3 regions of the Brevibacillus sp. NPDC058079 genome follow, and region 1 is predicted to be linked to each of the others. Evidence: predicted binding sites of a transcription regulator. Region 1 holds the regulator's gene; each other region holds the start of a gene.
What was found. Region 1 encodes NrdR, which represses ribonucleotide reductase genes. Its sites were predicted from a motif close to AACACNATATATNGTGTT; they were not measured.
Positions count from the first base shown of each region.

Region 2: nrdJ (ribonucleoside-triphosphate reductase, adenosylcobalamin-dependent) is a predicted target of NrdR. The motif match lies at 6,861-6,878, and genes of this name have one in related genera.
Region 3: nrdJ (ribonucleoside-triphosphate reductase, adenosylcobalamin-dependent) is a predicted target of NrdR. The motif match lies at 8,514-8,531, and genes of this name have one in related genera.

Region 1 is NZ_JBHVSO010000003.1:620,964-631,899, forward strand. It holds gene ACFVS2_RS13105 (LytS/YhcK type 5TM receptor domain-containing protein) at 1-437, shown strand, start outside; gene ACFVS2_RS13110 (LytR/AlgR family response regulator transcription factor) at 412-1,155, shown strand; gene ACFVS2_RS13115 (acyltransferase family protein) at 1,592-2,701, shown strand; tRNA gene ACFVS2_RS13120 (tRNA-Ala) at 2,965-3,040, shown strand; gene ACFVS2_RS13125 (Ig-like domain-containing protein) at 3,164-5,758, opposite strand; gene ACFVS2_RS13130 (YdcF family protein) at 5,942-6,583, shown strand; gene dnaI (primosomal protein DnaI) at 6,560-7,492, opposite strand; gene ACFVS2_RS13140 (replication initiation and membrane attachment family protein) at 7,508-8,947, opposite strand; gene nrdR (transcriptional regulator NrdR) at 9,100-9,579, opposite strand; gene ACFVS2_RS13150 (HD-GYP domain-containing protein) at 9,717-10,850, shown strand.
Region 2 is NZ_JBHVSO010000008.1:22,132-33,067, forward strand. It holds gene icd (NADP-dependent isocitrate dehydrogenase) at 1-134, opposite strand, end outside; gene citZ (citrate synthase) at 288-1,400, opposite strand; gene ytvI (sporulation integral membrane protein YtvI) at 1,825-2,955, shown strand; gene ACFVS2_RS22385 (FxsA family protein) at 3,033-3,428, opposite strand; gene ACFVS2_RS22390 (acyl-CoA thioesterase) at 3,431-3,862, opposite strand; gene nrdJ (ribonucleoside-triphosphate reductase, adenosylcobalamin-dependent) at 4,503-6,764, opposite strand; gene pyk (pyruvate kinase) at 7,206-8,960, opposite strand; gene pfkA (6-phosphofructokinase) at 9,000-9,959, opposite strand; gene accA (acetyl-CoA carboxylase carboxyl transferase subunit alpha) at 10,181-10,936, opposite strand, start outside.
Region 3 is NZ_JBHVSO010000007.1:145,471-156,406, reverse strand. It holds gene ACFVS2_RS21110 (hypothetical protein) at 1-63, shown strand, start outside; gene rnr (ribonuclease R) at 307-2,421, shown strand; gene ACFVS2_RS21100 (hypothetical protein) at 2,586-4,019, shown strand; gene ACFVS2_RS21095 (hypothetical protein) at 4,099-4,776, opposite strand; gene ACFVS2_RS21090 (hypothetical protein) at 4,838-5,341, opposite strand; gene ACFVS2_RS21085 (hypothetical protein) at 5,488-6,015, opposite strand; gene nrdJ (ribonucleoside-triphosphate reductase, adenosylcobalamin-dependent) at 6,193-8,271, opposite strand; gene ACFVS2_RS21075 (hypothetical protein) at 8,579-8,758, shown strand; gene ACFVS2_RS21070 (hypothetical protein) at 8,874-9,101, shown strand; gene ACFVS2_RS21065 (hypothetical protein) at 9,344-9,550, shown strand; gene ACFVS2_RS21060 (hypothetical protein) at 9,604-9,849, shown strand; gene ACFVS2_RS21055 (YopX family protein) at 10,039-10,428, shown strand; gene ACFVS2_RS21050 (hypothetical protein) at 10,474-10,923, shown strand.

The DNA of each region.
Region 1 (10,936 bases):
TGGAAATCGAGAAGGTCAGATTTAGCAACCGATTAAAGGTGAACATGGAGATCGACGAATCTCTGCTGGAGCGCAAACTGCCTGTCCTGACTTTGCAGCCGATCGTGGAAAATGCCATTCACCATGGACTTTCCCCAAAAGTTAGCGACTGTCTGCTCACAATTCGAGTAGAACTGTACAACCAAGAAGTGAAAATCAGCATTGAAGACAATGGAGTTGGAATCAGTGAAGAGCGTTTGGACGAAATCTGGAACAGCCAATCGAAAGGGATCGGCCTTGTCAATGTCCATTCACGGCTTCGATCCATTTATGGCAAAAAGTATGGCCTCACGATTCAAAGCAAGCCCGGTTTGGGAACAGTAGTATCCTTTGTCGCTCCGTTATCCGCATTTGAAAAGGAAGTGCATCCAGATGCTCCTGAAAACGATCATTATTGATGACGAGCCAGCCATTTGTTCCGAATTGGAATATTTGCTGAAAAAGTATATTGATATCCAGGTGGACGCAATCTATACCAATCCGCTTGAAGCATTGCCTCATATTATCAATTCCGAGCCTGATTTGCTTATGCTTGATATTCAGATGCCCGGGATGAATGGGCTTGAATTTGCCAAAACATTGAATCAGATGTCCAATCCCCCATTGATCGTTTTTTCGACTGCCTATCATGAACACGCTCTGGAGGCTTTTTCCACGCTGGCTGTGGGTTATTTAACCAAACCGATCATGGAATCGAAATTGGACGATGTGATCAAAAAAGTAAGGACACTGAGGAACCGATCGACCATGAATGCCCGCACCTCAACAGTTCCCCCGATGGAAGAGCATGTCTGCATCCGGAAGACCAATAAGATCATCCCGATCCCTGTAGGGCAGATTTACTTTGCGTTTGTGCGGGAGAAAGATTTATATGTGGCGACTAAAGAGAGTATCGACAAGTGCGACTTGTCCTTAAATGAGCTGGAGGAGATTTTGAACCGGTCCCGCTCTTTCTTTAGAAGTCATCGAAACTATATTTTGAACGTGAAGCATATTAAAGAAATCATTCCGTGGTTTAATAATACGTATTTGATTAAGATGAACGATGACAGCCAGACAGATATTCCTGTTAGCAGGGGGAAGATAAAAGCGTTTCGCGGTTTGATGAATCTGTAATTTTGTGAAAAGAAGAATGATGAACGGAGCGGGGGGAGAGTATCTTTTCGCTCTGTTTTTTCAGAGAAGCGCGGTATATATTACAAAAAGAAAAAACGCGGCATCTCTGCCGTTTCCATAGTTACTTATATGGTGGAGCATAGCGGGATCGAACCGCTGACCTCTACACTGCCAGTGAAAATAATTCAATTCGTGAAAACAAACCAATCTCAAAGACCCTTGAATATCAAGGGTCTTTCTTGTTCGCATCTGGGCAATTCAAAGCGCAACACCCATTACAGCAATAAATTTGAAATGAAATTTTTAAGAAATCTTTAGATAAAGTTTCTTTTATCTTTCGATTAGTATTATATGATTTACCCCTAAATATAAGAATCCCCTTCAGACCTAGTATAGTGGCATTTATCAACAGCAAAGTTTACAAGGAGGGTCATCTATGAGTAAGAGAATAAAAGAATTAGATTCAATACGCGGATTGGCGGCTATTACAGTGGTGATAGGACATTTTTTTTTAATGCTACCATCGTTGCCTAATTCCATCAAATTTTCACCTCTTAGATTTTTATGGGCTGGTGGAGAAGCTGTAATCATTTTTTATGTACTCAGTGGTTTTGTCTTATCAATGGCAATTTATCATTCAAAAACAAATTATTGGGGATATTTAATTAAGCGATTTGTAAGAATTTATATCCCTTATTATGTCTGGATGTTCATCACCTTTGCTTTATTTATTTTGTTTTCGCCATATGAAGTTACGGGACTACGAGATTGGTACTATGATAAGTGGCAAGGTCCTATAACAGAATTAGATATTATCAATCACCTAGTGCTTCTCAACAACTTTTTTTCAGATAATTACAATCCGGTTATCTGGTCATTGGCTCAAGAAATTCGTATATCTATCGTGTTTCCCTTGTTATTCCTTCTTTTTTATAAACAGAGTTGGAAGAAAACGATACTGTTTGCCATGAGCTTTTCTTTAATTAGTATTTTCCTTAATATATTGCACATTGGAAAAGCTGAGGGATTTTATAATGGTTATGCTGATACACTGCATTTCACATCTATGTTTATGGTCGGAATGTTACTTTTTAAGCATCAGGAAGAACTTATCCGATTATATAGAAATATGAAAAAATTAAAAAGAAGACTTCTTATCACATTAGGAATCATTCTATATTTATACTCTACTGGAATTTTGGTGATTTCTCGTAGTGATACGATGTTTCTATTAAAAGATTGGGGCGTTGTAATTGGTGTTAGTATACTTATTATAATGGCTATGAGTAACCTAAAAGTAAAAGCAATTTTAAATAAGAGTGTATTTGTATACTTAGGAGAAATTTCATATAGTATCTATTTATGTCATTTTCCAATCATGATGGTACTATTTAAACTTTTGTATGCAAAAATTCCAATCTCTTTGCTGTTCCTCTTATGTGTTACAACGGCAATATTGTTTTCTATCGTATCGTATCATTTTATTGAAAAGAAATGTATAAAATGGGCAAAGCAAAGGACAATAAAATTCCAAAAAAAGGTGTAATATTTAATCGGTTCCTCATATATTTAGGAACCGATTAAAATGCGTCCAAGTTGTATAAGCGTACAATTTTCTTTTTGGGGTCGTGTCGCTCTTAGAGGGGCATAGTGACAGGATTACTGCCATATGCATCACTCTCCCCACATGCGATTATACTACCAATTATATGAAAAGAATTTGTGCTGGTCAGTTGACTCCATATACTCATTAGTAAATATTTTATTATTGACTATCTACCCAACATATGTTAGTATTTAGACATTAATGGGGCCATAGCTCAGCTGGGAGAGTGCTTGACTGGCAGTCAAGAGGTCAGGGGTTCGATCCCCCTTGGCTCCACCATAATATAGAACTCAGAAGTCACCTGTAAAAGGTGGCTTTTTTAGTTTTTACAAACCGAAAGTCCAGACAAAAAAAGCCAACCGATCTCCACCGGTTGGCTTTCCTCTTTACTCTATCAACCCACTATCTCACCGTCACCACAATCGGTGTCTTCTTCCCACCATACTGCACATAAATTGTCGCTTTACCCGACCCTGTCGCCTTGATCACGCCGTCTTTCACATCGGCTACCAACAGGCGAGAAGTGGTCCAGAGAGCTGGCTTACTGACATCTTGCTCAGAGCCATCCATGTACGTCGCGATGGCGCTCACTTTCTTCACTTCGCCTTTGCTCATCACGAGCTGGACGACATCTGTCTTCAAGTATTTCAACATATCAACATCGACTGGAATGGATACGCTCTTGTCGTTGTATCTCGCTGTAACCGTCGTTTTGCCGTAGGCACGTCCTGAAACGAGGCCTTTGGTTACGTCTGCTACCTTGTAGTTGCTCGTCTTCCAGTCAGCCAGATTGGTAACATCCATGGTGCGGCCATCGGAGAAGGTAGCTGTCAAGGTTACTTGTACGTTGCTGTTCGACTTTGTAGATACAAAGCGCTTGTTTGCTTCCAGCTTGGTCACGATTCCGACTTCTACCGGGATGCTGATCGATTTGCCGCCGTATTTCGCGGTGATCGTCGCACGTCCGTTTGAGAGACCTGTTACGCGGCCGTTTACCACATCCGCTACTTTCAGCGAGGACGAGGACCATTCTGCATCGTTGGTCACATTGTCCGAATTGCCAGCGGAGTCTGTTGCGCTCAGCTTGATATCTTTTGATTCACTAACGTTCAGGATCATCATGCGAGGATCAACAGAGAGATTAGTCGCTTGGTCTACTTCTACTGCAATCGAAACCGACTTGCCTTCGAAGGTACCTGTTACGGTCGTTTTCCCTGCTCCTGTCGCCGTGATCTTCCCGTTCATTACTTCTGCTACAGCAGCAGAAGCCGTGCTCCATGTCGCTGTATCTGTTACATCCTTGTTCGTTCCATCTGCGTAAGCTGCAGTCAGCTTAACGGTTTCGGACTTGCCTTTGCCAAGCACGATCTTTTTCTTGTCTACCGTCAATGTCTGCATGACGCCAACCGATACGGAAATGTTCACTGTGCGTGTTCCGTATGTAGCAGTTACGGTCGCTGCACCTGTGGACACACCAGTGATCAAGCCTTGACGCACGCTTGCTACGTTCGGAGCACTGGATGACCAAACGACTTTTTGAGTGACATCTTCAGCAGGAGTGCTTCCATCTGGATAAGAAGCCGTTACTTTCACTTGCTTCGCGCCACCCACTGGGATCGCTACTGTCGTGATATCTGCGGTCAAGTTTTGCGGTACATCTACATCGACAACCAGTGTCGCTGTTTTTCCGCCGTATTTCGCGGTTACATTCGCCGTTCCAGCCTTGTAGGCGGATACGGTCTTGCCGCTTGCAAATACGACATCTGCATTATCCGAAGACCACTCTACTTTTGAAGTGATATCTTCACTTGTTCCGTTTGCGTAGGACGCGTTTACAATTACGTCTTTCGTCGATCCGCTTTTCATCGTCAGGAAAGCTGGAACGATATACAAGGAACGAGGTACTTCTACATCTACGCGTACCTGAACGGATTTGTTTCCGTATTTCGCAGTAATAACTGCTTCACCGGACTTCACCGCATGGATTTTCCCGTTGCTGTAATACGCAACGTCCTCGCGATCGGAGGACCATTCGGCCTTATCGTTCACCACTGTGGAACCGCCGCCATTGGCATAAGTTGCTTTCAGCTCGATGGCTTCTTCCTTGCCCACATTCATGAAAATGTTTTGCTTGTTGAGTTCCAGCTTTTGCGTTGTATCCACATCGACTTTGATCGTCGCTGTTTTTGTTCCATACTTCGCCGTAATGGTTGCTGTACCCGCGCCATATGCCTTAATCGTGCCTTTGAGCGCATCAGCTACAGCGGTATTGTCTGAAGACCATTCAGCCTTGTCCGAGACGTCTTCCGTTACACTTCCATCCGGGAAAATGGCCTTGAGCTTGATTGTTTCTTCGCCGTTCAGCAAGAGTGAAACCTGATTTTTGTTTGGCTCCAATCTGTGGGCGATCTCGACGTTTACAGAGATCGTCGTCGTCTGGCTGCCAAACTTCGCTGTCACGGTACCCGTTCCTGAATTCAAACCTTTGATTGCACCGTTGACTACAGTCGCAATCGCCGGATTATCGATGGACCAGTCTGCTTGGGTCGTTACATCTTCTGTTGTCCCATCGCTGTATACAGCTGTCAGCTTTACATTTTCCGTGCTGCCAATTCTCACGTTCAACGTTTGATCTTCTGTTGTCAGTGCCTTTACCTTTTTGGTTACATTCACACCCACTACGACAGGCTTACCCATGTAAGTAGCTGTAATGGTAGATTTCCCTACCGATTTGGCTGTAATCTGCCCCGCATATACAGAGGCTACATCCGCATTTTGCGTGGTCCATTCTGTCTTGACGGTGACGTCTTCCGTTTTTCCGCTCACATAAATAGCGGTAGCCGTCAGCTTGGTAGAGTCTCCATTTTCCAATGTTACCTCGTTCTTGGACAGAACGAGTCGGCTGATTTCATCGGCAGCCAATCCTACCCCTGCGTTTCCAGTCCCCACTAATAGCAGGACGGCCAGAAACAAGAGCATCGTTTTTTTCCAGAACATTAACTAGCCTCCCTCGCAAGTATGAAATTTGCTGATCTTCGAAACCATTCCACCATTACTATATCGGCAAAGAGCAAGAAACAATTTACTAGTTTTTCGTGTCAGGCATGTGTCAAGCTTTGTAACTAGACCTTCTTTCAAACGTCTAAATAAAGAGAGGGACTACAAGGGAGATTTCGAAGAATGAAAAATCGAACGATAGCCGCACAGCGTCCTTGCTGGCGCGGGATATGGATAGTGTTGGGGATTGTCATGCTGCTCGGGCTAATATGGTCGGGCTACAACTGGTATCGCATCGAACAGACGATTGAGAAAGCCAAAGCCCGACACGCAACCGTCGGCATTGTCCTCGGTGCAGCGGTCTGGGGTGAGGGACCTAGTCCTGGTCTGCGCGAACGTCTGGAGCAGGCGGCAACCCTGTATGAAGGAGGGTATGTATCGAAGCTGCTGGTCACAGGCGGCCTTGGTGAAGGCAAAACGATCACGGAAGCTGCTGTAAGCAGAAATTACTTGGTGGCCAAAGGAATTCCCAAAGAGGACATTTTGCTAGAAAGCAAGTCTACCAGCACATACGAAAACCTGCTGTACGGCCAGCAGGTCTTGGAGGAACATCATATTCAAGATGCCCTGATCATCAGCCACGACTATCATTTGGCCCGTGCAATGATCATGGCTGATTCACTGGGAATTGTCGCCTCTCCTGTAGGGACGACGTCACACGTCCTGTTTGGACCGTATCATAAGGCGAGAGAAGTACTCGCCCTCACGCATTGGGAGCTCTCTCGCCTCTTTTCACAAGTGCTAGGAACGGTGGTTCTCGCGTAAAATTTCATACACATCGACAAAATGGCGGATTCGCTCCATGATGCGAGCCGCTTTTGTTTGTTCGATCCGATTTCCGTTGGAGATAGACAAATGCTCTTGCAGTTCATTCAGCGCGTAGTTTGAAGTAAACAGCGTAGGCAAATGGTTGTTTGCCCGCTGATTCAATATAACTCCCAAAATCTCGTCACGAACCCATGGCGTCAAGTTCTCCGCACCGATATCATCGAGGATCAGTACAGGCACTTCTTTCAGTAGCTCCAGCTTCCCTGCGTACGATTGATCCGAGATAGAATCCTTCATCTCCCGGATAAAGTCAGGCACATAAACCAGCAAGGAAGCAACGTTGCGCTCCGAGAGCTCACGACCGATTGCTCCCATGATGTAGCTTTTTCCGACACCAAACGGACCGTGCAGATAAAGTCCTTTTACCCGCTCGCCTGTTCCGACTTTTTCACAGAACTGAATCGCGGCATCTACGGTAGCCAAATTCCCGGAGTCAATGACCAAGCCCTCAAAGCTCGCGTTCAAGGTCTCTTCGGAAACGTAGTAGCTGCGCATCAGTCGGCGGCGGCGAATCTCTTCCTCGTGCGACAGTTGCTTGGAACAGGGCGTCATCGAGCTGATAATATGTTGGTGAGCCAGCTCCAATTGAGTGCTATGCCCCTTGACCAAATTCGGGCATTCGCCAAGACCCGGACAACGCTCACACCAATACTGCTCCTTGACTGCCGTATAGATGTTGGAGAGCGAGCGAAGGTAATCGTCTCGAGTCAATGCGGGATGCTCTTGTTGAAATGCTTTTAAATATGCTGACGAACGGAACATTTTATCTAACTGCTGATCTGGTGTCAGCAACTGACGCGGCGTTCGTTTGGCGAGCTCTTGCATGAACTCACTGATAGATTCCACGTTCCCTCACACTCCTTATTTCCGTTTTCGCAAGGTTTCCAGTCTTTTCTGCAAGTCTGGAAAATCCTGAATGGACTGTTTCTTTTCAGCGTCCGTTGCGGTTTTCTCCTGCGACAGCTGCCACTCAACAGATGCCGGCAGCTTGTCCTGCAAGATAGCTCTACCGTTGCGTCTGACAGGGGCAGATTCCTTCTTGCCCGTTTTTGCCTTCTCGGCTGTTTGTGCCCGTTGATCCGCACGCTCGAGGATCTGCTTGACTGCCTCGTCAACTGTCGCGATCCGCTTGGCTTTCCAGCTGTCTCGAATCGTCTCCATGTACGCTTTTGGCAGCTCCATTTGCATGCTGGCTAACGTATGGAGCAGCAGCGCATTGACGACTTCCGGCTGCATCCCATCCGCAAATACAAGTGTTTCAGCACGTTCCAAAAACACCTTACTGATTCTGCCACCAACGACCTTTTCCAACAGGGTCACCGGAGATAACTGGCGACAAGCACGGATAAAGGCTTCACTGCCAGGCTCAGGCAAGCGACCAGGTCCAAAGCCATCCTCTGTCATGTCAGTTGCAGGCGCCGTTCGGTATAGCTTGTCTTCCGTGTAGCGTTGTACCAAACGCTTGCGCAAAACTTCTCCGTCCAAGCTCCGATCCGATTTGTACAGCGTCCAATCACGCAGCTCCTGCCCCATCCCCCAGCTGTCCAGCTGATAGAAATGGCACAGCGAGAACAACAGCTCCATGCTCTTGCCTTCCAAAACTTTGACCGAGTCGGCATTATCCGGCAAGTACAGGCGCAAGGACGATACACTCAGCGAATGGTTGACCTGTGCCTCGTAGCCAGATTTCATCGGCGCTTGCGGGAAGCTGGTGTCCATCTCGGTTAAAAACTGATCCCGCTCCGACCCTTTTTTCACTTCCAGCTCCGATTGTTTCAACGACTGGAACACATCATGGAAGTCTTTCGTGACGTTTTCCACAATGGAGTATTCTTGATCCAACTGACTGCCAAGCGTATCTGCATAATGCTGGCGCAGTTGCGAATAGCGAACATTTTCGATTTTGTTTAACAACATCAACGACAGTACATAGTCTGCAAAAAACTCAGCCGGACTAAGCGGAGGTTTGATCAAGTACTCGTAATAATAGTCACGCTGCTGATTTTCCCTGCGGCGCACCTCGACTAGCCCGATTGCCTCCAGACGTTCACGCGCATCCAATAGCCGATCCAGAGAAAGCGAAGTCGTCAGCATCAAACTGCGATGGGTCCCCTCCGAGGAGGCTCCGCTCACCTCCTGCACGCCATGGACGAGCAGTTGGTAGAGAGCGTACGATTCGACACCGATGATCGGCAAGTATAGCTGCGTAACAAAGCCCATTTCGGCAAAGCCAATCGGTCTTGCCATTCGCACCAGATAACGATCCTTCGGCAACAACTCGTTCCAAACTAAACGACGCATCAGATCTTTCCTTCCTGACAAAATTCGATTCTTTTATTATAGCACGACTCCCCATTCATTCGCGGAAAAATCAGCTGGAAAGCCAAAGAAGCCCTGGCGGATTGGCCGCAAGAGCGAGAGAGAGGTTGCGAGTCTGGCAGAAAAAAGCTTATCTATTCTTTTGGAAACGAGCTGCTTCGCGCTTGAGCTAAAAGCTCCTCCAGCTCTTTCATAAATACATTGATATCTTTGAATTGGCGGTATACAGAGGCGAAGCGCACATATGCGACCTCATCGACATGGTATAAACGCTCCATGACCTTCTCCCCAACGTCATTGCTCGGGATCTCTGCTTGCCCGCAGCTGCGCAATTCTTTTTCAATGTCGTTCACTACATTTTCAAGCACTTCCAACGGTACAGGACGCTTTTCGCAAGCGCGCACCAACCCGCGCAATATCTTGTCTCGACTGAATTCCTCGCGGGTTCCTTCCTTTTTCACAATTAACAAAGGTGTTTCTTCTACCATTTCAAAGGTAGTAAAACGGCGCTCGCAGGCTTCGCACTCGCGGCGACGACGAATCGATTTATTATGATTGAAAGGACGTGAATCCAGGACTCTAGTCCCATTATATTCGCAAAATGGACAACGCATATCAGAATCAACTCCAATACTGACAATACTTGTCTACAGTGTCCCTCATATTCCTGTCAGAAGTCAAGTCAATCCTTGTACCTATTTAAAGCATAAGTCGAATGGAGTACAATTATGGTACTGTTGGAGGGATAGTCATGCGTTTAGTATCTTTAAAGCACCTACAGCCTGGAATGAAATTGGGACGTACGGTCTTCACAGATGATGGAAAGGTGCTGCTTGGAACCGGTATGGAATTAACGGAACGACTCATCACCGGATTAGAGCGAGCTGGTGTTGATTCGGTGTATATCGATGATCCCCGTACCAATGACATCGTTGTGGAAGAAGTAATTCGCCCACAAACCAGACAAGTAGCTGTGGAAACCATCGAGAAGACGATCAAACAAATTACAAACTCAAACAAGCTGGCCCGGAAAATTTCCTTAAAAGAAATGGGCCTTCATTTTCAGCGTGCCTTTAGTTCTATTTTGGACGACCTGATGCAAAACAAGCAAATGGTTGGACATTTGACGACGATGTCTTCTCATTCGCCATCCCTATACCATCACTCTGTGAATGTGGCCGTGCTGGCAACTGCTGTGGGCATGTCTCTGGGCTACAATCGCACACAGCTCATAAACCTAGGCGTAGGCGCCATGCTGCACGATATCGGCAAAATAAGCCTGCCTGAAGAGCTGTTGCAAAAAACAGAGCGTTGGACGGACGAAGAGAAGGAAATCGCCAAACAGCACACGATGCTTGGCTTTAATTTGTTGCGAAAGCAGCATGACATTTCGCTTTTGTCAGCACACGTCTGCTTGCAGCACCATGAACGACTAAATGGAAGCGGCTATCCACAGGGATTATCCGGCAAGCAAATTCACGAATTCGCACAAATCGTCGGTCTCTGTGATATTTATGACTCATTGACTTCCCCACGTCCATGGCGCAAGCGGTACATGCCACAGGATGCTGTCGAGTACCTGCTAGGCTCTGGCGGTACTCTATTCGAGCATCATCTAGTAAATGCCTTTATCAAGCACATTGCTATCTTCCCGATTGGAAGCAGCGTCGTTTTGAATACCGGAGAAGTCGGGGTAGTGAGTCGAGTTGATCCGGATTATTCGCATCGCCCTACCGTACGTGTGCTAAAAGACGGCCGAGGAAACGACGTCCCAAGCCCTTATGACCTCGATCTCAAGGCGAACATCCGACTATTTATTGTCGGCTTTGAAGATGATGATCTGTTTAACGTGAACTCATTAGATGAATCTTCTACCACATCGTAAATACGAAGCAACGAAAAACCCCTTTGCTCGAAATTGAAGTGCACCCCTTAAAGTAGACATTGGAAAAACCCCTGTGGTTTACCGAT
Region 2 (10,936 bases), on a different contig from region 1:
GAAGCTTTCCAGATATCAGGGCCAGTACCATCACCCTCGATGAAAGGAATGATCGGATTGTTTGGAACTACCAGTTTACCGTTATCCACAGTAATTTTTTCGCCTACAGTTGGTTGCGTCAGGTTTTTAAACACAAAAAATCCCTCCAGTGTTATATATATTCGGTGATTATGAATATTTCCAGACGTAGGAGAACTACCACTCACTCGTGGTAGTTCTCAAGCTTGCGCTCAGGTGCGATCAGCTTGGCTGACCACCTGCCCTCCACGCTCGAAAATAGCTAGTTCTTAGCGGCGGTCAATTGGAACGTAGTGTTGGTTGACCGGACCGGTGTAATCCGCGCGAGGACGGATCAGGCGATTATTTTCATACTGTTCCATGATGTGTGCCGTCCAACCGGACATACGGCTGATGGCAAAGATCGGTGTGAACAGGTCTGTTTCGAGACCGAGAGAAATGTAAACAGATGCGGAGTAGAAGTCAACGTTTGGCTTCAAGCCTTTTTCGCCGGAAATCATTTCATCGATCTTCACAGACATCTCATACAGCTCAGGGCGACCGATTTGCGCGGTCAGTGCTTTGGACATTTCTTTCAGCCATTTCGCACGTGGGTCACCGTCTTTGTATACACGGTGTCCGAAGCCCATGATTTTTTCCTTGTTATCTAGCTTGGTGCGGATGTAGGATTCTACGTTAGCCATGCCGCCGATTTCGTTGAGCATTTTCGCTACTGCTTCATTAGCGCCGCCATGCAGAGGGCCTTTGAGCGTACCGATTGCGGACACGATACCGGAATAAATATCAGTCAGGGTCGCAACAGATACACGAGCAGAGAATGTAGATGCATTAAACTCATGGTCAGCATGCAGGATCAGAGCAACGTCAAACGCTTTTACTGCCGTTTCTGTTGGCTCTTGGCCTGTGAGCATGTAGAGGAAGTTTTGTGCAATCGTGAAATCTGCACGTGGAGCAACTGGCTCCAGACCTTTACGCATACGCTCATAAGCAGCGATCAAGGTAGGAGTTTGTGCCATCAGACGGATAGATTTCCGATAGTTGGCTTCAGAAGACATATCTTGCGCTTCTGTGTCGTAGAGCGCTAGCGAAGAGACAGCTGTGCGCAACGCCGCCATTGGGTGTACGCCTTTTGGATAGTGGCGAATGCTTTCCAGCACTTCTTGGGCCACTGCTGCATTTTCACCCAATTGTTTTTTCAAAGCGTCTAGCTGATCACGCTTCGGTAACGCTCCATGCCAGAGCAAATATACAACCTCTTCAAAAGTTGCATGTTCTGCCAACTCATCGATGTTGATCCCGCCATAGCAAAGAACCCCATCGACGATCGAACAGATGGATGATTGAGCGGCAACAACGCCTTCAAGTCCACGAGTAGTTGTCATTGAACTCCCTCTCCTTTTCCACTCAAGTAGTAGTGCTTATCTAGTCTTCGCTTGTCCGCCATGACTGATAAACGACCTGATCACGTTCAAAAAGACGACTTTTTGAACATCCTATCTATGCAATTGTAAGCAGCGGTTTCTTTCATCCACCACTCTTGACAGGGAATGTATCCACGCAAATCCTCACAAGGTCGTACATCAAAATGACGCTCGTGTAAGGGGAGAGGCGAGAGAAAAGAATCCACTAAGACGACCCAATTATAAAAGATTATTGCGATTTTGTGAATAAGGTTGGCGAAAAAATGTTTCGAAGGGTGAAACGGAGTTTTGTTTTTTCGCGATTCTTGCTCCACCCATCAGGCATGCTGCATAATAGAAACATCAGTATTTTGTTCGCACCTTCGCGGCGGAAAGGAGAAATCGTTTGAATCAGGAAAACTGGGTAGAGCGCCTCTTTCAAATCATTCGCTTGTTATGGGTTTGCCTGCTTGTCTATGTAGGGATTTGGGTATTCCAGTACGCAACACCCTTACTGTACCCATTTATAATCGCTTTAGTCATTGCGCTCATCATCAACAAACCAGTTACGTTCATGACCAGAAAGTTCCGGATTCCACGCTGGCTTTCGGTCATAATCGCGCTCTTGGTTTTGATGCTGCTCGCAGGTGGAGTGGTCACTCTGATCATCACGGAAACGGTCGTGGAAATCGGAGAGCTGGCCAAACGCTTGCCAGTCGTTTCACAGGAGCTGGCCCATTATTTGCAAAATACGATTTCTCAAGACTTCTTGATGGGCATTTACAATCAGATTCAGTGGTTTTACGATCAGCTCGATCCAAGCTATAAGGATAAGCTTACCAGTACGGTAGGCAGTGCGATCTCGACCATCACGAATGTCGGGCAGGACTTGATCGTCAAATTCCTGGATGGATTGAAAAACCTTCTTGTTTCACTCCCAAATATGGCGACGGTTTCTGTCATTTCCATCATGGGTGCCTTCTTTATCTCCAAAGATTTTGCTCTTTGGGAAGCGCGGGCTCGCCGTCTTTTGCCAACAGGGGTAAACAGCCGTCTCGATCAAATTTTTATCGATTTGCGCAATGCCTTGTTCGGGTTCGTCAAGGCGCAGTTGACTCTCATCTCCTTAACCGCTGCCATCGTGATTATTGGTCTACTGTTCATGCGTGTCGAATACGCAATTACGATTGGCTTGATCACGGGCTTGGTCGATCTCTTGCCTTATCTTGGGACAGGGACCGTCTTTGTCCCTTGGATCATCTACATGTTTTTTAAAGGCAATTACACGATGGTCATCGGCTTGTCCATTTTGTACGGGGTCGTCTTGATTTTCCGTCAAATTATCGAGCCAAAAGTCGTTGCGGAAAACGTCGGTCTCGATCCTCTCCTCACGCTGGTTGCGCTGTTTGTCGGCCTCCAGTTGTTTGGATTCTTGGGCTTGATCATCGGACCTGTTTCACTCGTCATGATCAATGCTTTGGTAAAAGCCAACGTCTTCGTCGATGTATGGGGCTATATCCGTGGAAAGAAAACCTGACCCAACATAAAAAGAACCGCTTGCGAGCAGCATGTCACACAGCTCGGAGCGGTTCTTTTTTATAGGGAATATCTGTATTAGCGGCGGAAAAACAATTGAACACGACCAGACGAGATGAGATTCCACAGCCAGCGCTTCAACAGATGACGAATAATCATCCGTGTGTACGGAATGAGGAAGACCAGTCCAATCACATCCGTGACGAATCCAGGCAACAAGAGCAAAATGCCACCGATCAAGATCAAAACACCATCGATGAGCGAATCCGTAGGCATTTGCCCACGCGACAACTGATGCTGGACCATCCGGAATACTCGCATCCCCTGCTGCCTCGCGAGCCAAGCTCCCAAGATCCCCGTGAGAATGACCAGCACGACTGTGTTCCAACCACCGATCCACGATCCAATGGTAATAAGCCCCCAAAGCTCTAATCCAAACGCGACGACAAACAGAATGGCAAAAAAGCGGAACATGCCTATTCCCCTCCTTTATGCTGGGAGTCCAACCAATCATAGATGTCAGGCTCCGCTCGCGACAAGCGAATCGGCCTCAAAGCTGTGTTGGTAAATACATGCATCGTCTCTCCTAAAACCAACAGCTGCTGGTCAGGCAATCTAACAATCTCGTAAGCAAAAGTGAGGCGGACAGGACTCATCTCTTTTACTCGCGTCCGTATTTCTACCTCATCGTCATAGCGGGCGGGTTGTTTGTAAGAGATGTTCGCATCTGTAACAGGCAGAAGTACGCCTTTTTCCTCAAGCTCACGATAGGTGATCCCCGCATGGCGAATCAATTCTGTTCTTCCTACTTCAAACCAGTTCAAGTAATTCGTATGGTAGACCACACCCATCTGATCGGTTTCGCCATAGCGGACGCGCAATCGATGGGAATGAATAATGGGAGTCATTTTGGATCGCTCCTTTCTCTATATCAATAATTGTACCATAGTCCCCCTACTCAAGGCTCATTGATATAGACAGTATATACGTTGCTGTAGTGGTGGAGAGGAAACAGGAGAAAACGCTCCAGCTTCTAGGGCCACCCGCTGCAGGATTGACTGCCCGACTCCATGCCAAAAGCGAAACCGCGTCCAAAGTGGTCCATTCAGGAGGTTTTTCAGAGGTGGACGCTTAAGGGCGTGTTTCGCTTTTGGCATTCCGTCTCGGTCGGTGTCCCTAAGATCTTCGCTTATTTCTCCTGTTTCCTCTACGAGCTTTCCGTGTTAGATGGGTCTTAAATGCCTTAATAGATTGAAGAATCGCATCTGTTACGATAGAGAAGAATATTTCCAGGCGTAGCGACTTGTGGAGTCCTACCGAGCGGAGAAGGGATTAGCGGGCAAAAGAAACGCAACCGTGCCCGTGCGACGTAGCGGCTACCACTTTTGCGTTTCCCCGCTAATCCCTTCGGAGCGGGCAGTCTTAGCCCTCAGCAGGACGGAGCCTGGAGCCTAGACTGGAAATATTCTTCTCTCCACTACAGAAACATAAAAAACAGAGGCAGACTGATTTTTTCAGTCTACCTCTGCCTCTTATTATTCGGATCGCTTAGCGAATCGGGCAAGCGCCGCCTTCGCAAGATTCAGCCGTGGACAGATCAGCCTCTCCGCCGGTTTCGTACTGCTGCAAAATCGCAGGATCAAATGGCTTCATGGACTGCTTCAATGCCTCGTACTGTTCTTTGGTGCACTCTTCATATGGAGCCAATTGGTAGTTTCCTCCATCCAATTGCAAGAAGGATACACCTACGAAATTATCCCAGTTTTCGTAAACGATGTCTTCTACTTCTACCCACTCTTCCTTGCGAACCGTAATGGTGTTCGAAGAGTTGTGCTCGGTATATTCTTTCTGGAAACGGAAGTACGTATCGAATTGGCGTTTTGCACTTACTTCGTTCTTCGTTTCTTCTGCACCTGATGCTACAGGGAAATCGATAACGAGTGTGCGTGCATTTGCCATGCGCTCTTCATACGTTTCACCTGGTGATCCTACCTCTGGGTTTACTGTCCAGCCAAGAGCTTGTACTGCTTTTGCCAATGGATCCTCAGCATTGATACGAATGCGGCGGATGTAGTACGGCGAATGGGACCAGTGCAGACCACTGGAGACACCACCAGCTACCTGAGACAGCGTACCTTCCGGCTTCACGGTCGTTACCAGGAGTGGAGAATTCACTCGCAGCTCATACGCATAACGGTTCGCCTCGTCACGAGCAGCATCGCCCAGCTTGCGCAACAGTTCGAGCTCTTGCTCTTCTGTATAGCCAAGGGATGCCAGCGCATCCTTCACACCAGTAAGGGAAGTTCCGAGCAATCGGTCACGCTGTTGAACGGTATCCCAATGCGGCAGCTCCAACGTAACCAGCGTCATACGCAGACCAGCACGAGCAGATTTGCGTTGTGCTTCCAGCAAGCCATCGAGATCCAGATACTTGGAGCCATCCTCGCGATCCTTCACGAATTCAACCAGATTGACTGTCGTCAGGTTGCAGACGCCATAAGAATCGAGCAGGATTTCTGCACAAGGGTTCAAGCCCTCTGCATTTGGACGACGACGGTTTGCTTCTTCCAAGTTGATGAAGCCTGGTTCACCTTCCAATTGCATCAAGGTGAACACAAGGTTCAAGAATGGCTTGGTCGGTTGTTTGGTAAAGGCGATCGAGTTGTTGGACATGCGGCGATGATCTAGACCGGAGCGTCCATCTCCTACATTTTGGATGCTGTCAAACCATACAGGCTTATGCTCTCCCAACAGCTCGCCTACACGACGGTGGTGGTTCAGCTGATCCTCTGTCCAGAAGCCATTGATGCCGTATTTCGCCAGCATGCACTCGTAATCATCGTGATCGAACAGGAAAATTTCCGCTGTACGGCGTACGCCACCTACTACGACGTTTGCTCCGATGAGGTTTCCAATGTCGAGAATATGTATCGGACGGATTTTACCGTATCCTTTTCCATCACTCTCGATTGGTGCCAAATGCTGGTCGATTTGGTTTTTCAACACTTTATCGATTCCTTCAAACATTTCACGAAGTGGTTCATGACCACTAGCAGTACCGCCAAAACGCTTCAGTCGCTCGCCTTTCGGACGCACGCTGTTGTAAGAGATTTTCACGGTGTGAATGTGTTCATAAGTGGAATCTGTCAAAATTTGCAGGTAGAGACGGAGGGATTCTACCCAGCCTTCTTTACTGTCTCCCACATAAATTTTGGCAAAGCCGTTATCCAGTACATTCAGCTCAGAACGCTCCAGGCGTTGATGCTTTGGCAGCGGTCTGTATTCAGAAGAAAGCAGCGAAACATTCGTGCGAATCGGGCCCAGTCCAGCAGCCATTTCCTTCGTGCATTTGAAGCCTACGCCAGTTCCTACCAAGAGAAGGTAGAACAAATCGCCCAAGTCATCCCAAGACTTGATGTTCAGGAAGGAGCAGTTGAAGTTCGCCAACGGATACAAATCCGCTACGCCGTTGTCTGCACCGCCAACCCACAAGGTACGGCCAGACAAAAACTGGCGAAGGTTAAACATGTTGTCAAACAAACCTTCTGCCTCTTTTTCCATTGTGCGAGAATCGGCGTACATTCCGATTTTTTTCAAATGCTGATAAGCCAGCTTAATATTGTAATCCACCGAGCGGCGGCAAGTTTCTTTCCACGTTTCTCGTCTTCCCTTTTCCGGTACAAAGCGAGAATAAGTACGGTAGTAAACAAATTGTCCCAGAGGACTCATATGGATCGGAAAATCAGGATATTGATTTAAGAATTCATCCCGCAAAAATTGAGTTCGGGATACGGTTTCGGTCGCCAGCATATCGTTCCTCCTTCGAATCTTTCCTCTCTAGTTTAACTATCTTTATCTGTAAAACTCAATAGTTTTACCTATATATTGTGCGAAATAATTTTCGACAATACTAGATGTTGTGTTTGCTCTAAAAAAACACTTGACACAAAATCCCGAACATTGGACGTACAGAAGGACCCTTTTATGTTCAGCCTTTTCCTGGCAACGAGCGCTACAACACCCATTCTGTCATGATTTGGAAACCCCGAACGTATGGATTTAATCCGTCCTGACACAAAGCCACCGACCGATTTTAACAGATTCCCACTCGCTTTGCACCACCTAATAATCACCGTTAACTGGTAAAACTTATCAGGTAGTTCGTCGGCTAATCCTTTTTCCCCAAGCCAAAAAAGGGTGACGCTTGGTCACCCTTCAGAGGTATTCTGTATGAAAGATGAATAGTATTACCTACAGAATCCGGGCATGCCCTGAGTAAATATGCCCACGTTCAGAATCCACCGTTACGATTTGCCCGTCCTTCAATACATCCGTAGCAAATTGCACACCTACGATGACTGGAACGCCGAGATTCAAGCCTACGATGGCTGCGTGAGAGGTAAGTCCACCCTCTTCGCAAATCACTGCGCCAGCCTTGCCAAACGCTTCAATCATATCGGAGTCGGTACCGATGGTTACGAGGATCGCCCCTTCTTCTACCTTTGCCAGCGCCTCTTCAGCGGATCTAGCAATAACTACCTTGTTTGTGACAACTTTTCTGCCGATTCCTTGTCCTTTTGCTACCACATCGCCAATGACGTGGATTTTCATCAGGTTTGTTGTCCCAACTTCACGGACAGGTACGCCTGCTGTGATCACAACGAGATCGCCATGACGGACGAAGCCTGCATCAAGCGCCTCCTGGACAGACATCTCCAACATTTCATCAGTTGTATTCGCCATTTCGCCCTTCACCGGATACACGCCATTTACGAGTGCAAGACGGCGAATAATCGCTTCATGCGGCGTTACAGCCACGATCGGTGCTTTTGGACGGAACTTTGATACCATGCGAGCTGTGTGTCCGCTTTCGGTCGCAGTAATAATTGCTGCTGCGTCCAGATCCAATGCTGCATTGGATACAGCTTGGCTGATGGCATCGGTAATCGTCACTTGTTTGAGCTGTGCTTGTGCGTACAAGATCTCACGATAATTCAGCTCTTGCTCTGCACGTACAGCGATACGCACCATGGTTTCGACAGACTCAACCGGGTATTTACCGGCAGCCGTCTCACCGGAGAGCATAATTGCGTCTGTACCGTCGAAAATGGCGTTCGCAACGTCACTCGCTTCCGCACGTGTCGGACGTGGGTTGCGCTGCATGGAATCAAGCATTTGTGTCGCCGTAATAACTGGCTTCGCGAGTTCATTACACTTCTTGATCAGCTTCTTCTGAACAAGTGGTACTTCTTCTGCCGGAATCTCTACGCCCAAATCACCGCGCGCAACCATGATTCCATCTGTTACTACCAGAATTTCGTCTACGTTATCGACGCCTTCTTGGTTTTCGATTTTCGCGATAATATCGATACGCACGTTATGGCGCTCCAGGATTTTGCGAATCTCCAAGATATCCGATGCTTTTCGTACGAAGGAAGCCGCAATGAAATCGACTCCTTGTTCAATACCGAATTCGATATCCTGTGCATCCTTTTCTGTGATACCTGGCAAGTTGATTTTGACACCCGGAACATTGACGCCTTTTTTGCTCTTCAGTGTTCCACCGTTTTTGATCAAGCAGATGATTTCGGTGTCACTCACTTCCTGTACAGTCAACCCGATCAAACCGTCGTCGATCAAGATCGTATCGTCGATTTTTACATCACGAGGCAATTCCGGATACGTAATGGAGACGCGCTCAACAGTACCTGGTACTTCCTCAGTGGTGAGGATCAGCGTATTTCCTTCTACGAGCTCGACTGCATCTACTGCGAGCGTACCCGTACGAATTTCAGGACCTTTTGTATCCAACAGGATTGCAACAGGTTTCCCGGTTTCTTTTGATGCCTGACGAATGTTTACAATTCGCGCCGCATGCTCCTCATGGGAACCGTGCGAGAAATTCAAACGCGCTACGTTCATTCCTGCTTCGATCAATTTTTTCAGTGTTTCAACCGTTTCACTCGCCGGTCCAATGGTACACACGATTTTTGCTTTCCTTAACATAGGATGTAAGCCTCCTCTACACTCCGAAAACTGTTAGTTTTATATAGATAGCGTGCGCGCCAATTGATAAATGGATAAATCCAATTGATGCTTTTTCGCCAATGCTTCCTGAAAATCAACGTCAACGATCTCGTTGTTCTGAATCCCAACCATTCGGTCCTGCTTGCCTTCCAGCAACAAATCGACAGCTGCTGCACCCATTCGGCTCGCCAGCATTCGGTCCATCGCAGTAGGGGAACCACCACGCTGAATATGACCCAGTACCGTTACGCGAGTCTCCCAGCCCGTCTCTTTCGTGATCGCTTCGGCATAAGAAGCTGCACTTCCTACGCCTTCCGCCACAATGATGATGGAATGCTTTTTACCACGGCGCTGTCCAGCATGCAGACGCTCAATAATATCGTCCAGCTCCTGCGACGCTTCCGGGATAATAATGGACTCGGCACCAGCTGCAAGCCCTGCCCACAATGCCAGATCGCCAGCATCTCGCCCCATTACTTCAATAATGTACGTGCGTTCATGCGAGGTGGCCGTATCGCGGATTTTATCGATCGCTTCCACAACGGTATTCAATGCGGTATCAAACCCGATCGTGAAATCGGTGCACGGAATATCATTATCAATCGTACCCGGTACGCCAATGGTCGGGAAACCTCTTTCGGTCAGCTTCTGTGCACCGCGAAACGACCCGTCTCCCCCAATCACAATCAGACCCTCAATTCCATGAGCACGTAATTGCTCCACTGCTTTTTGCTGTCCGGCTTCCGTCTTGAACGCTTCACTGCGAGCGGAGTAGAGAATGGTTCCTCCCCGTTGGATAATATCCCCAACAGAGCCTAGAGACATCTCCTTGATATCTCCCCTCATCAGCCCTTCGTATCCGTGGTAAACCCCAAACATTTGTAATTCGTGAAAATGAGCACGACGTACAGCCGCCCGGACTGCGGCATTCATTCCAGGAGAATCTCCACCGCTAGTGAGAACTGCAAGTTTTCGCATGGAATCCACCTCTCCAATCATATCGTCTTTAGCATGTCATTTAACGGAAACAGTATGTACCATACTTTGTATGAAACATGCTGTATCACTCAATTCCTCATATCTGTTATACACTGAAAAGATATGTGCCATACTTTTTGAAAGCTCTGATAACTCTTTCATTCGACTTCGATTGTAGCAGATTTTCCTCGGAGAAAAAAGAAAAAAACGCCCCCTGTTTCTTACAGGGTGGCGAATTCTCCGATCTGTTTAAACTTCTCGTAACGGTCCTGTATCAATTCTTCTGGAGTTAAACGGCCCAGCTGTTCTAGTTGTTCCGCGATGACCGCCTTGACCATCCCTGCCTGCGCGATCAAATCACGGTGGGCTCCTCCGAATGGTTCATCAATAATTCCATCAATGACTCCTAATTCCAACAAATCAGGAGCCGTAATTTTCATCGTCTCCGCTGCACGCATACCCAAGCTGGAGTCTCTCCAGAGAATCGCAGCGGCACTCTCCGGTGCAATCACGGAGTAATAGGAATTCTCCAACATATAGATGCGGTTGCCTACGCTGATCGCCAAGGCTCCACCGCTTCCGCCTTCCCCGATAACAATACAAATAATCGGCACGCCAAATGTCGCCATTTCACGCAGATTGCGGGCAATCGCTTCGCTCTGACCGCGCTCTTCTGCCGCTTTTCCAGGATAAGCACCTGATGTATTGATAAAGCAAATAATCGGGCGACCGAACTTGTCCGCCTGCTGCATAATGCGCAATGCCTTCCGGTAGCCTTCTGGGTGAGCCATCCCGAAGTTGCGCTTGATGTTGTCTTTTGTGTCTTTCCCTTTTTGGTGACCGATGATTGTAACAGGGCGCCCATCCAGCTTGGCAATTCCACCCACAATAGAATGGTCGTCTCCGAACAAACGGTCTCCATGAACCTCGATAAAATCAGTAAAAAGTAGTTGTATATAGTCCAAAGTCGTTGGCCG
Region 3 (10,936 bases), on a different contig from region 1:
ATCAATAAGCACAAGGTCGTAAGCTATCAACAAGCAGCAACGAAAAAAGAAGCCAGAGAGTAAATTCTTTGGCTTCATTTTTTATAATACGACAAGTGGTTTTGCTCCACCATTGAAAATACCTAATTGAGTGTATTCGTGAAAGTGGCGTAAATTCTCAAAAGAAAAAACAAATCAACCATTGATCTGCTTTCGGGCTTCATTGTATCGATGTTAGGTATCGTTGTAAAACTCACTGTTTATGAAACTTCCCGCTCCCATCTAAGATATATGGTCAACGCCAATACACATAGGGGAGGTTTACACATGAATTCATTGAAAAAGAATGTACTGATGTACTTGCAAAACAACCCAAATAAACACTATAGTAAAACATCTCTTAGACAACAATTGGGGATCGGAACATCTCACCGAAGAGTATTTTCAGATGCGATAAAAGAATTGGAGAAAGAGGGAATTTTGGTTTCTTCAAAAAAGAGTCGTGTTTCCATTAAGAGGGGATTGTCGCTAATTGTTGGGCGATTCTATTCAAATTCCAGGGGATATGGATTCGTAGTAAACTCTGAGAAGAAAAAAGCAGTGTTTATAGCAAAGGATTTTGTAGGGGAAGCGATGCACGAAGACCTTGTGGTAGCAGTCATCATGGGTCATCCTGTGGGCAGCCGTAACGCTGAAGGGAAAATCATTAGCATTCTCAAGCGAGAGATTGATACTATCGTGGGAACCTATATGGATTCTGAGACTTTTGGTTTTGTTATGCCTGATGATCTTCACTTTCAATATGACATTTATATTCCGAAAGATATGTCTCTGAATGCTAAGTCCTATGATAAAGTGGTGTGCAAAATCAAAAAATATCCGAAGAAAAATCGGAAACCAGAGGGGGAAATTGTAGAAGTAATCGGTGTGAAGTTCGATAAGGGTATAGACCTTTTATCTATTCTGAAAGACAAAAAGATACCGCAAGAATTTTCTGCTAAGGTAATAAGAGAATCTGATGCAATTTCTGAGATCATATCTATTAAAGATAGAGAAAACCGTCTTGATTTGCGGAATGAAATCGTCTTTACGATTGATGGGGAAGATGCAAAAGATTTAGATGATGCCATATCAATAGCGAAAAACGAAGATGGGAACTTCCTTTTAGGCGTTCATATTGCAGATATTTCTCATTACGTTAAAGAAAACAGCAAAATAGATAACGAAGCATTGGAGAGAGGGACATCTGTGTATCTTATTGATACAGTCATTCCAATGTTGCCGAAAAAGCTATCTAATCATTTATGCAGTTTGCAAGCAAATGAAGATAAACTTGCTCTATCTGTATTTATGGAAGTTTCTCCGCAAGGTAATGTGGTTGATCGATCATTCCATGAGTCGATTATTCACTCAAGAGCAAGATTAACTTATAAGGAAGTATCTGATCATTTAGAAGGCAATACTCAGGAGTTCTCTGAAAAATATCCATTCTTGGTTGAGAGAATCAAATGGATGAAAGATTTGTCTGATATTTTAAAGATGAAACGAAAAAAACGTGGTGCTATTGAGTTTGATTTTTCCGAAACAAAAATCTTATTAGCACCAAATGGTGATGTAGAAGATGTTCAAAAGTATGAGCGTCGAATTGCTCATGGATTGATTGAAGAATGCATGTTACTTTGCAATGAAACTGTTGCAGAATTCTTCATGAAAAAAGCCATTCCATTTGTGTATCGCGTCCATGAAAAGCCCCGAGAAGAGAGAATGCAAGATTTCCAGGCTTTCATAGAGCAATATGGATACATCATTTCGGATATGAAAAACCTTACAACCAAAGAGCTTCAAGAGCTGTTGGCAAAAGTAAAGGATGCACCAGAGGGACAGGCAATTAACTTCTTGCTACTTCGATCAATGATGCAAGCGAGATATTCACCACTCTGCAAAGGGCACTTTGGTTTGGCAGCAGATTATTACAGTCACTTTACTTCCCCTATACGACGTTATCCTGATTTGCAAATTCATCGTATTATGAAAGAATATCTAAATGGCATGATTACGATGGAAAGAAAGAATGAATTGGAGAAAATAGTGGAGAAGTCTGCAATGATGGCGTCAAAGCGCGAACGAATTGCAGAACGGGCGGAAGAGGAATATAAACTTCTTAAAAAAATTGAATTTATGAAATCCAAAGTAGGGGAAACATATATAGCGACTATTGTTAATATGAATAATTCATCGTTAACAGTTGCCATGGAGAATACCGTAGAAGGTCGAGTTTATATGCATTCGTTAAAGTCTCCGTACTACTTTGAAGAGAAGACATTTGAGTGGATTGAAGAGGGTGAAGAGCAACGTCTTCGATTAGGAGATACAATCGTTGTTCGAGTAAAAGGAGTGAGTATAGAGCGAAAAGAGATAGAATTCGATTTCGTTTCCTTCTAAACATTATTGAACAAGCTGGGTTTAATTAACCAGCTTGTTTTCTTTTTGTGGTTCAGTCCATTTTTATTAAAGATCTAAAGGTTCTTCCACCAAAAGGATATATTTGAGAACTTATTTTCTATAATACAACAATGTTTCAATAAAAATTAAAAGGAGGAATATCAATGAATACAAAAAGAATCATGAGTGTCTTTGTATTAACTGCGATGTTAACAACAGGAATCGCAAGTATTCAAACGACAACGGCTCATGCTAACTCTACTAACAACACTACGACATCGACACATGCTTACTCTATCAACCAAATGAATGCAAATTACCCGAAAGGAGTTTTTGAATACACACCGACAGCGGATGAGGAGGCGAAGTTTGGATTTCGGTACGCATTTGTCGATAAGGATGGAGATCTAAGGAAGTTCGTTACGAAAGAGCATGCAGATATGCTCTATAAGATCTATGGTCAAAATACAGAGGTTGATAAACCTACAGGCGGCGACGGAAGTTATCCGAAGGGAGTATTTGCTTATACACCAACAGCAGAAGAAGAAGCGAAATTCGGATTCCGCTATGCCTTCGTTGATAAAGATGGAGATCTAAGAAAATTCGTAACAAAAGAGAATGCTGAGATGCTCTATAAGATCTATGGACAAGTCACAGATTCTGAAAAACCAACGAATGGAAACACAACCTATCCAAAAGGAGTGTTCGCATACAAACCAACCGCTGAAGAAGATGCAAAGTTTGGCTTCCGTTATGCGTTTGTTGATAAGGATGGGGATCTGCGAAAATTTGTAACAAAAGAGAATGCAGATATGCTCTATAAGATCTATGGTCAAAATACAGAGGTTGATAAACCTACAGGTGGTAAAGGGAGTTATCCGAAGGGAGTATTTGCGTATACACCAACAGCAGAAGAAGAAGCAAAATTCGGATTCCGCTACGCGTTTGTCGATAAAGATGGCGATCTGAGAAAATTCGCTTTGAAAGAACACGCAGATATGCTCTATAAGGTCTATGGACCAACATCGGATGTTGATAAGGATACTTCGCCAAACAAAAATTACCCGAAAGGAGTATTTGCGTATACACCAACACCAGAGGAAGATGCAAAATTTGGTTTCCGTTATGCGTTTGTCGATAAAGACGGAGGACTACGAAAATTTGCTTTGAAAGAACATGCAGATATGCTCTATAAAGTCTACGGACCAAATTCTGATGTGGACAATGTAAAATCTCCAAACACGAATTATCCGAAGGGTGTCTTTGCCTATACTCCGACACCAGAAGAAGATGCAAAGTTTGGCTTCCGTTACGCATTTGTTGATAAGGACGGAGGACTACGAAAATTTGCTTTGAAAGAACACGCAGATATGCTCTATAAAGTCTACGGATCGAGTGCTGATATTGATAATGGGAATTCAACTGACACCACTTATCCGAAAGGAGTATTTGCCTATACGCCAACCCCAGAAGAGGAAGCTAAGTTTGGGTTCCGCTATGCCTTTGTGGATAAGGATGGTGATCTGAGAAAGTTTGTGAAAAAAGAGCATGCAGATATGCTCTACAAGATTTACGGTAAAAATTATGTAAAAATATGAGGGGAGACTATTACCATCAACGTAAAAAGGAGCTTGAGTATTATTAACTCAAACTCCTTTTTGTTTCAATAGAAATTGATTATGAGTAGAACATCTCCTGCACTTTAGACATGCCATTTTGGTTCATGCCTTCTGCACGATAAGATGGATGATTAGGAAATTGGTCGATCATTTCATTATAGATTGCCCGCCCCTTATCAGGTGTGCAAACTGTGCCAATATACAAAACAAAAGGAGCGACTTGTCCAAAGGTTTGATAGAAAGCGTTCGGTTTATCTTGAAATTCTCGATGGTACTTTACGATATCCTCTCTCATCTTGTGAACATCTTCATATTTTTTTTCGCGTATGATTTCATGAATTAACGATATAGCAGGATCAAGGACATGAATATCTTTGTACACCAACCAGGCATGATGAAGTGGAATTCCATCAATTAAGATCCATCCAACGTAAGTCTTTACGTCTGTAAGACCTTGTTCTATAAAACTCTTATGCATTTTCTCGGTATTTGTATAACAATATCCCATTTTATAGTCATTGTCGTTGAATGCCTTTTCAGCCCATGGTTCATTCTCGATTCGTTTTGTATTCATATAGCTAAATAGCTTCATAGTAGGTTTGTTCCGAAGTGGATAGAGATCAGATGGAATAACCATTCGATAAGGCTGTTGGATAATCACCTTGTTTGCTCTTACGGAAACCTGTGGGTAATACTTTCTCAAGAATTCCATCGTTTCTTTAGAGAGTTGGTTCAATCTTACTCCTCCTCATTAAAAAATCCAAAGTCTACGTCATTTAGGCAAATACTTTTACCTCTCATTCATTAGGTTTGAAAGACTCAAGAAAGGTAATAAGTTCTTCCTGTCCGACTGGATCATCGATTTCCACACAAAGAGACTTGATGCTTTCTTCCATTTTGGTGTAGACATCTTGATCCAGGGATATCTTGACTTGCATTAACGGAGTAAATAGTGGAGATCCATAGGTTTGTTCTACTTCGGTTGTAGACATTTGTTTATCAAAGGATAACGTCTCAACGTCTCCTAAGCAACCTAAGATATGAAGAAACTCCAAATCCAGATTCATATAGTAAAGAAAGTAGGGGCGAAGTGTAGCAACTTTTCGGATAAAGCGGCGGTATTTGGGAATCGTATGCAATTCATCTGGAGAGTCAATGTACACCTGACAGATGATCTTTAGACTGTTTCGGAAGCGGGGACCATCATCTTTGAGTCGATCAATAATACCTATCAACTTATCTACATTCTGATGTTTTAAATCACTTTCGGTTATCTCATAACCAAAAAGTTGCGTTGACAAGTGGATTCATCCTTCCATTTGTAAAGTATCTTGATCAATTATACTACATATAATTTATTTTGTAAAAATAAATTTCGAATTTCAATTTTGAATAGTGTGATCAAACATAAAAAGAGCGCAACCATTTGTTGCACTCCACCGATTATTTACTCCCAAATGCCGATTTTTACAAAGTCTTCATTTTCATCAAATACGTACTCAGATTGAAAACCCATGTATCCCTCGACTTTTTCCGTGTGCGTTTCCAGGACGATTCTTTTTCCCCTATCCTTCTCCTCGACTTTAAATTCAATACCAAATCCAGAAAACAATTGGGATGTCTTCTGAAAATCAGTCACAAGATTTTGAGAAGTACTAATTCCTCGATGATCAAAAATTGTATCTGCATCCTTTTTGAAATCAATCGTGTAAATAATGTCTGCATATATGGGTTCGTTATTCTCTAACTCAACCAAAGATATCGCAAGGTCAGCAAGAATTGAACCCGCAGTTTTTTCCTTATTTACGCCGCGACTAAACAAATCAATTCGTTGATTGTCGGAGATTTGTATATCCAGGGTGTTATACTCATTCTCCTGAAACAAAAACTCCGCAATAGTCTGTTCATCTTTTTTTACAAGAACCAATCCTTTTGTAATTTCGAAAATATAATTTTCAAATTGAAAAATGTCCATTGTATACTCCTCCTCAAAATACATGATTGATATAAAATCTCCTATTTTACAAACTGTGAAATATTATATGTGTCTCTAATTAGCCTTATGCGACAGTGAAAGCCATGTTACAAAGTTGAATCGATGCGGTAATCGGTAAAATAGTAAAAGCCCTCTGTTTGATAGAGGGCTTTTTGATTAACGCACAGGGCAAACTCCAGCTTCACAACTATCCGTTCCTATATCCAAGTCCTCGCCTTTTTCAAAACGAAGCAAAAGAGAAGCATCAAATGGTTTCATTTCGTTTTTGCGACGAATATATTCTTGTTCATCAATAGCCTCATAAGGAGCTAATGGATAAACCGCATCGTCCAATGAGAGGAAGGATACTGCAACAAAAGAATCCCAATTGTCCCAAACCCATTGTTCAACAGCTTCCCACTCATGGTTTCTTACCGTTACGGTAATAGATGTGTTGTGGTCAGTGTAGCACTCTTGGAACATTTTATAGGTTTCCAGTTGTTCAATAGCTGTAATCTCGTATTTGGTTTTCTTAGCAGGTGACTTAACAGGGAATTCTACTACTAATGTGCTTGCATTCTCCCAGGTTTGTCCTACTTCTGGGACGACCGGATATCCGAGTGACATAACCACTTTTGCAAGTGGATCATGAGCGGATATGCGAACACGTCTGATAAAGTGAGGAGAATGTGAACGGTGAATTCCGCTCGATACAGTTGGAATTTGGGAAATCGTTCCTTCAGGTTTAATTGTCGTTGCTAAGAGTGAGGGATTGATATTTAACGATTGTGCATACATTTTCACCGTCGTATTAACAATTTTGCGCAATTCCTTCAACAATTTGCGTTGATCCTGTACCGAGAGATTAATGGCGTCCACCATATCATAGAATCCCGTCATAGATACACCAATCAATCGATCTTTCTTTTGTTGGGCATCCCAACGTGGAATTTCCAGATCGACGAGTGTCATTCGGAACCCAATTCTTGCTGCAAGTTCAAATGCGCGGAATAAAGCTTTTTGATCTAAATATCCCTCATGAACAAAAGCCATCATGTTTACTGTAGAAAGGTTACATAGACCACGATCTGCCAGAAGAATTTCTGCACATGGGTTCAACCCACCGAAATCTTGACGACGTTTTCGAGCTGATTCTGCATTTACTAAACCACGTTCCCCTGTTAACTTCATGTTCTCGAAGTTCTTATGAAGTTGTTCTCTGGTTGGTTTTTCTTCATAAAAAATACTGTTATTACTCATCGTGCGATGAAGAAGATCGTTGTTTGTTATCCAGTTACCTTCGGAATCTTGGGTAAAAATAACGTTTTTCGCATTTTCAATAGCATCGTCATCTTGTGCTGCCAGGTTGATTTGTGCTGTTCTGCGTACTCCACCACTTACCACGTTTTGACCAATTGTGTTAGCGATATCAAGTGCATCAATAGGTCGTAGTTTGCCTCCAGCCTTTTCCATGATTCGGTGAATCTTCTCAAACATGTTTTGTAAGCTGGTATGTCCACTTGCCGTTCCGCCGAATTGAACAAGTCGTTCTCCTTTCGGGCGAACATTATCAAATACCATTTCAATTTCAGTAATTTCGTTGTACAAGAATAGTGTCAAGATTTTGATGTAAAGTTCTAAGGCGCTACACCATCCTTCTTTGGAATCACCGACAATAATGCGGGCCTTGTTTCCGTCGATATGAAGTTCAGTATGATTTTTTCGTTGTCCTTTTGGAATAGGTCGATATGGTTTAGAAGTAAACGTAATGCCTGTTCGATATACAGGTAGTTTCTCAATGTCATATGGCATGGTACGGAAGCCCACTCCGCTACCAATCATGAGAAGATAAAACATTTCACAGAATCCTTCAAAGCTGTCGAGAACTAAGAACGAACAGTTGAAGTTTGAAATGGGAAACTTCTTGGCTACCGTAGTTCCACCAACCCACATCGTTCTTCCAGAAGCAAATTGTCGAAGATAAAACATGTTATCCAGAAGCTCTTGAGCTTCTTCTTTCAAATGAATTTTTACTGAATCAAGATTTGCCCATGGTATGTTTTTTTCTACGAACTCAAGTTCGAGTCCCAAGTTATATTCGATTGTTCGAGAGATCGTCTCTAACCATTTCTCTCGTCTTCCTTTTTCGGGAAGCCAACGACTGTACGTTCGAAGATATACAAATTCTCCTAATTCGGTCATTGGGGGAGTTAATAGTTCATAGTGATTTGTCAATTCATTGGTTACAATTTGCATCAATTTACACCCTCCTTTTAATTTCGTGTTGGACTACTCTTATATGTCCTTGTAGGAGAGTTTACAAAGCAAAGCAGAACAATATTTATTGAATTTTTGACTCGAATTTCTCAAAGGGAATGATCAAACAAAAACAGGGAATGATCGAGAACTTCTTGATATATTTGTAAGTTTGATTTAATATGTAAAATATAATTTACAAATAACAAATCAAAATTTATAAGTACATCTCAGAAATATTGAATAGAATATATGGTTTTTATCAATCAGGATTGCAGCGAGCAATCATTTTTAGGAGGGATTTTATATGAAAAAAAGCAACTTAAAAGGTGGCTATGAAGGATGGGCAAAAGCAATAGAGTCTATGTCGTTTCAGACTCCTCTTTATGTCCGTAAAGGAAGTGAGGATGGAGGAAGATATAGACTCCTGGAGATAGCGGAGAATTTCTTTTTGAATTGGATCAAGAAAAAGAGTAAAAATACCTAACACAAATTGGCAACAATGATAGTGATCAAAATTAGTTCACATGATGAAATGCGAGGGTATATAGAGATAAAAACATTTAAACTCAAATAAATACTCTGATAAGGTGATGATAAATATGTTGGTGGAGCATGATCTTTCTTATTATGATAGTTTAGAGTGGGTTGAAGTTCCAATGTGGAAAGCTTTGAAGCTTTGGTCTAACAACAAAAAACACATGAAATGTGTAGTTGGTAGATCACATTACTTTTATCATGGTCAATTACCGATGAAAGTTCTAAATCATGACCAAGTGCAAGATGGAAAGTGGTTTGTGTCAGAATTGAATAATCAATTGACACAATAGTTGGCAATGAAGACTGAATGATTTCATGGAAAGTAGAGATAAAATGAAGCCTTCGATGTGGTGTGTAAAATGTGACCAGTGGTCGAAAGAATATGACTCTACAGGAAAACACTCATGTGGGGAAGAAGTGACGACTTCAAGTCTTGAATCTGGTTTTCCAGAACTGGATTACGAAGGAAAATCTTTGATATAGATAGGGTCTATTGTTCTTCAAAATGATCAGGATCACTTGGGGGTTGGATATGGAAAAGAGGTTTAATGAAGGTGAACGTGTATATATGGAAGGTAGAGGATTCGGAACTGTAACATCTGATACCTATCAAAATATTCACTTTACAACATATACAACCGTGAAATGGGATGATTACTTAGGACAGAAGTTTTCACTTGCTGAGAATACAGCAATGCTTATTCCAGCAAAGCATACGATAGATACTTCTGAGAAGTGAGACAAAAGCGCATACAGTACAAATGTCTATTGAAGTATCGGGGAGGAAAAATCGTGGCATTTAAAAGAAAGAGGATCAAAGACAAAGGAACCGGGCAATTTATTACCTCGCCTGTAAATTGCTCTGTTTGCAAAGAGAAAAGGGCTTATACGACATTACACGGAAATTTGCGTTATGGAGGAAGAACGTGTTGTGATGATTGCTTTAGTTCGGTTAAGATTGAGGTTGAAAATGAACAAGAGAAGGCTCGTAACTACGAAATGACAGAAGCCGATTATCAAACATGGGGAAGACTGTAAAGAAATAAGTTAACAACAATGAGCAAGAATAATGGCATAACAATTAATTCTCTTATCATGTCGATAAGGGAGTTCCAGTTTTTTGAAAGAACGAGGAGCGATTTGGGAGGGAGTCGTAACAAACCCTTGAAACCATCTGCTGCTCTTGACTTTGATATTCTACAATACCAATAGAGTTGGGATGTGGACATGATGTTACCTCTTAAATATCAAGCCTGGTATCACTACTATCAGATGATGTGTGAAGTGTTACAACTTAGAATGAATTATTCGGACGCACTTCTTCTTGATCCGAATGGCTGTGATCGGTTGGTTGCCTTATCTGAATTGTCGATTCGCCAATCTACAGGTTTGCAGGATTATTATGAAAATGAAATCTATTTTGGGGATTTCGTAGAAGTGTTTAAGGGAGATGAGATTGTATATAGAATTTCGATAGAGAGTATTCAAGATTTGAGCCTACTTGTAAATCATTTGAGTAGTGGTTATTCATTAAAGGTGATCGGAAACGTGTATCAACACCCTAATTTGCTGGAGACTTGTTATCATCAGATAGAAGATGAAAGGATACTGGATTGAATAGGTATTGAATTGGTTGATAGGACAATGTAGGGAGCTAATACGATGGTATTAAAACAGACATGGAAAATGAGAGATCGACGAATGCGAGCTTGGGTTTATGAAGAAAGTGGTGGACAAATGGTATATAGTCAAAACTTTGTCTCTCTTTCTCGTTTTTATGCTCACCTGGAGGATTACGATAACTATGATCTAATGGATTGGATTAACGAAAAAGATATTCATAAGAAAGACATCTTTGAGGCTGACATTATTCGCGCAAATGGAGGCTTGTATCATGATGGGTTCTGGGAGCGCGATATTACTGGTGTTGTTGAATATCGCGGAACCAGTTATGGCATCGTTGATAAAGAAGGAATCTTTCATCCGTTTGACATAGCCTTTGATGGTTTTGATATAAAGTTCGAAGTGATAAGCAGTACGTATGAATCATCAACAGGTCACGAGGATATTGAAGGAGCTGTACCTGTTGTAGAAGAGGATTGGACATTTTAATCTTGCAAATGGA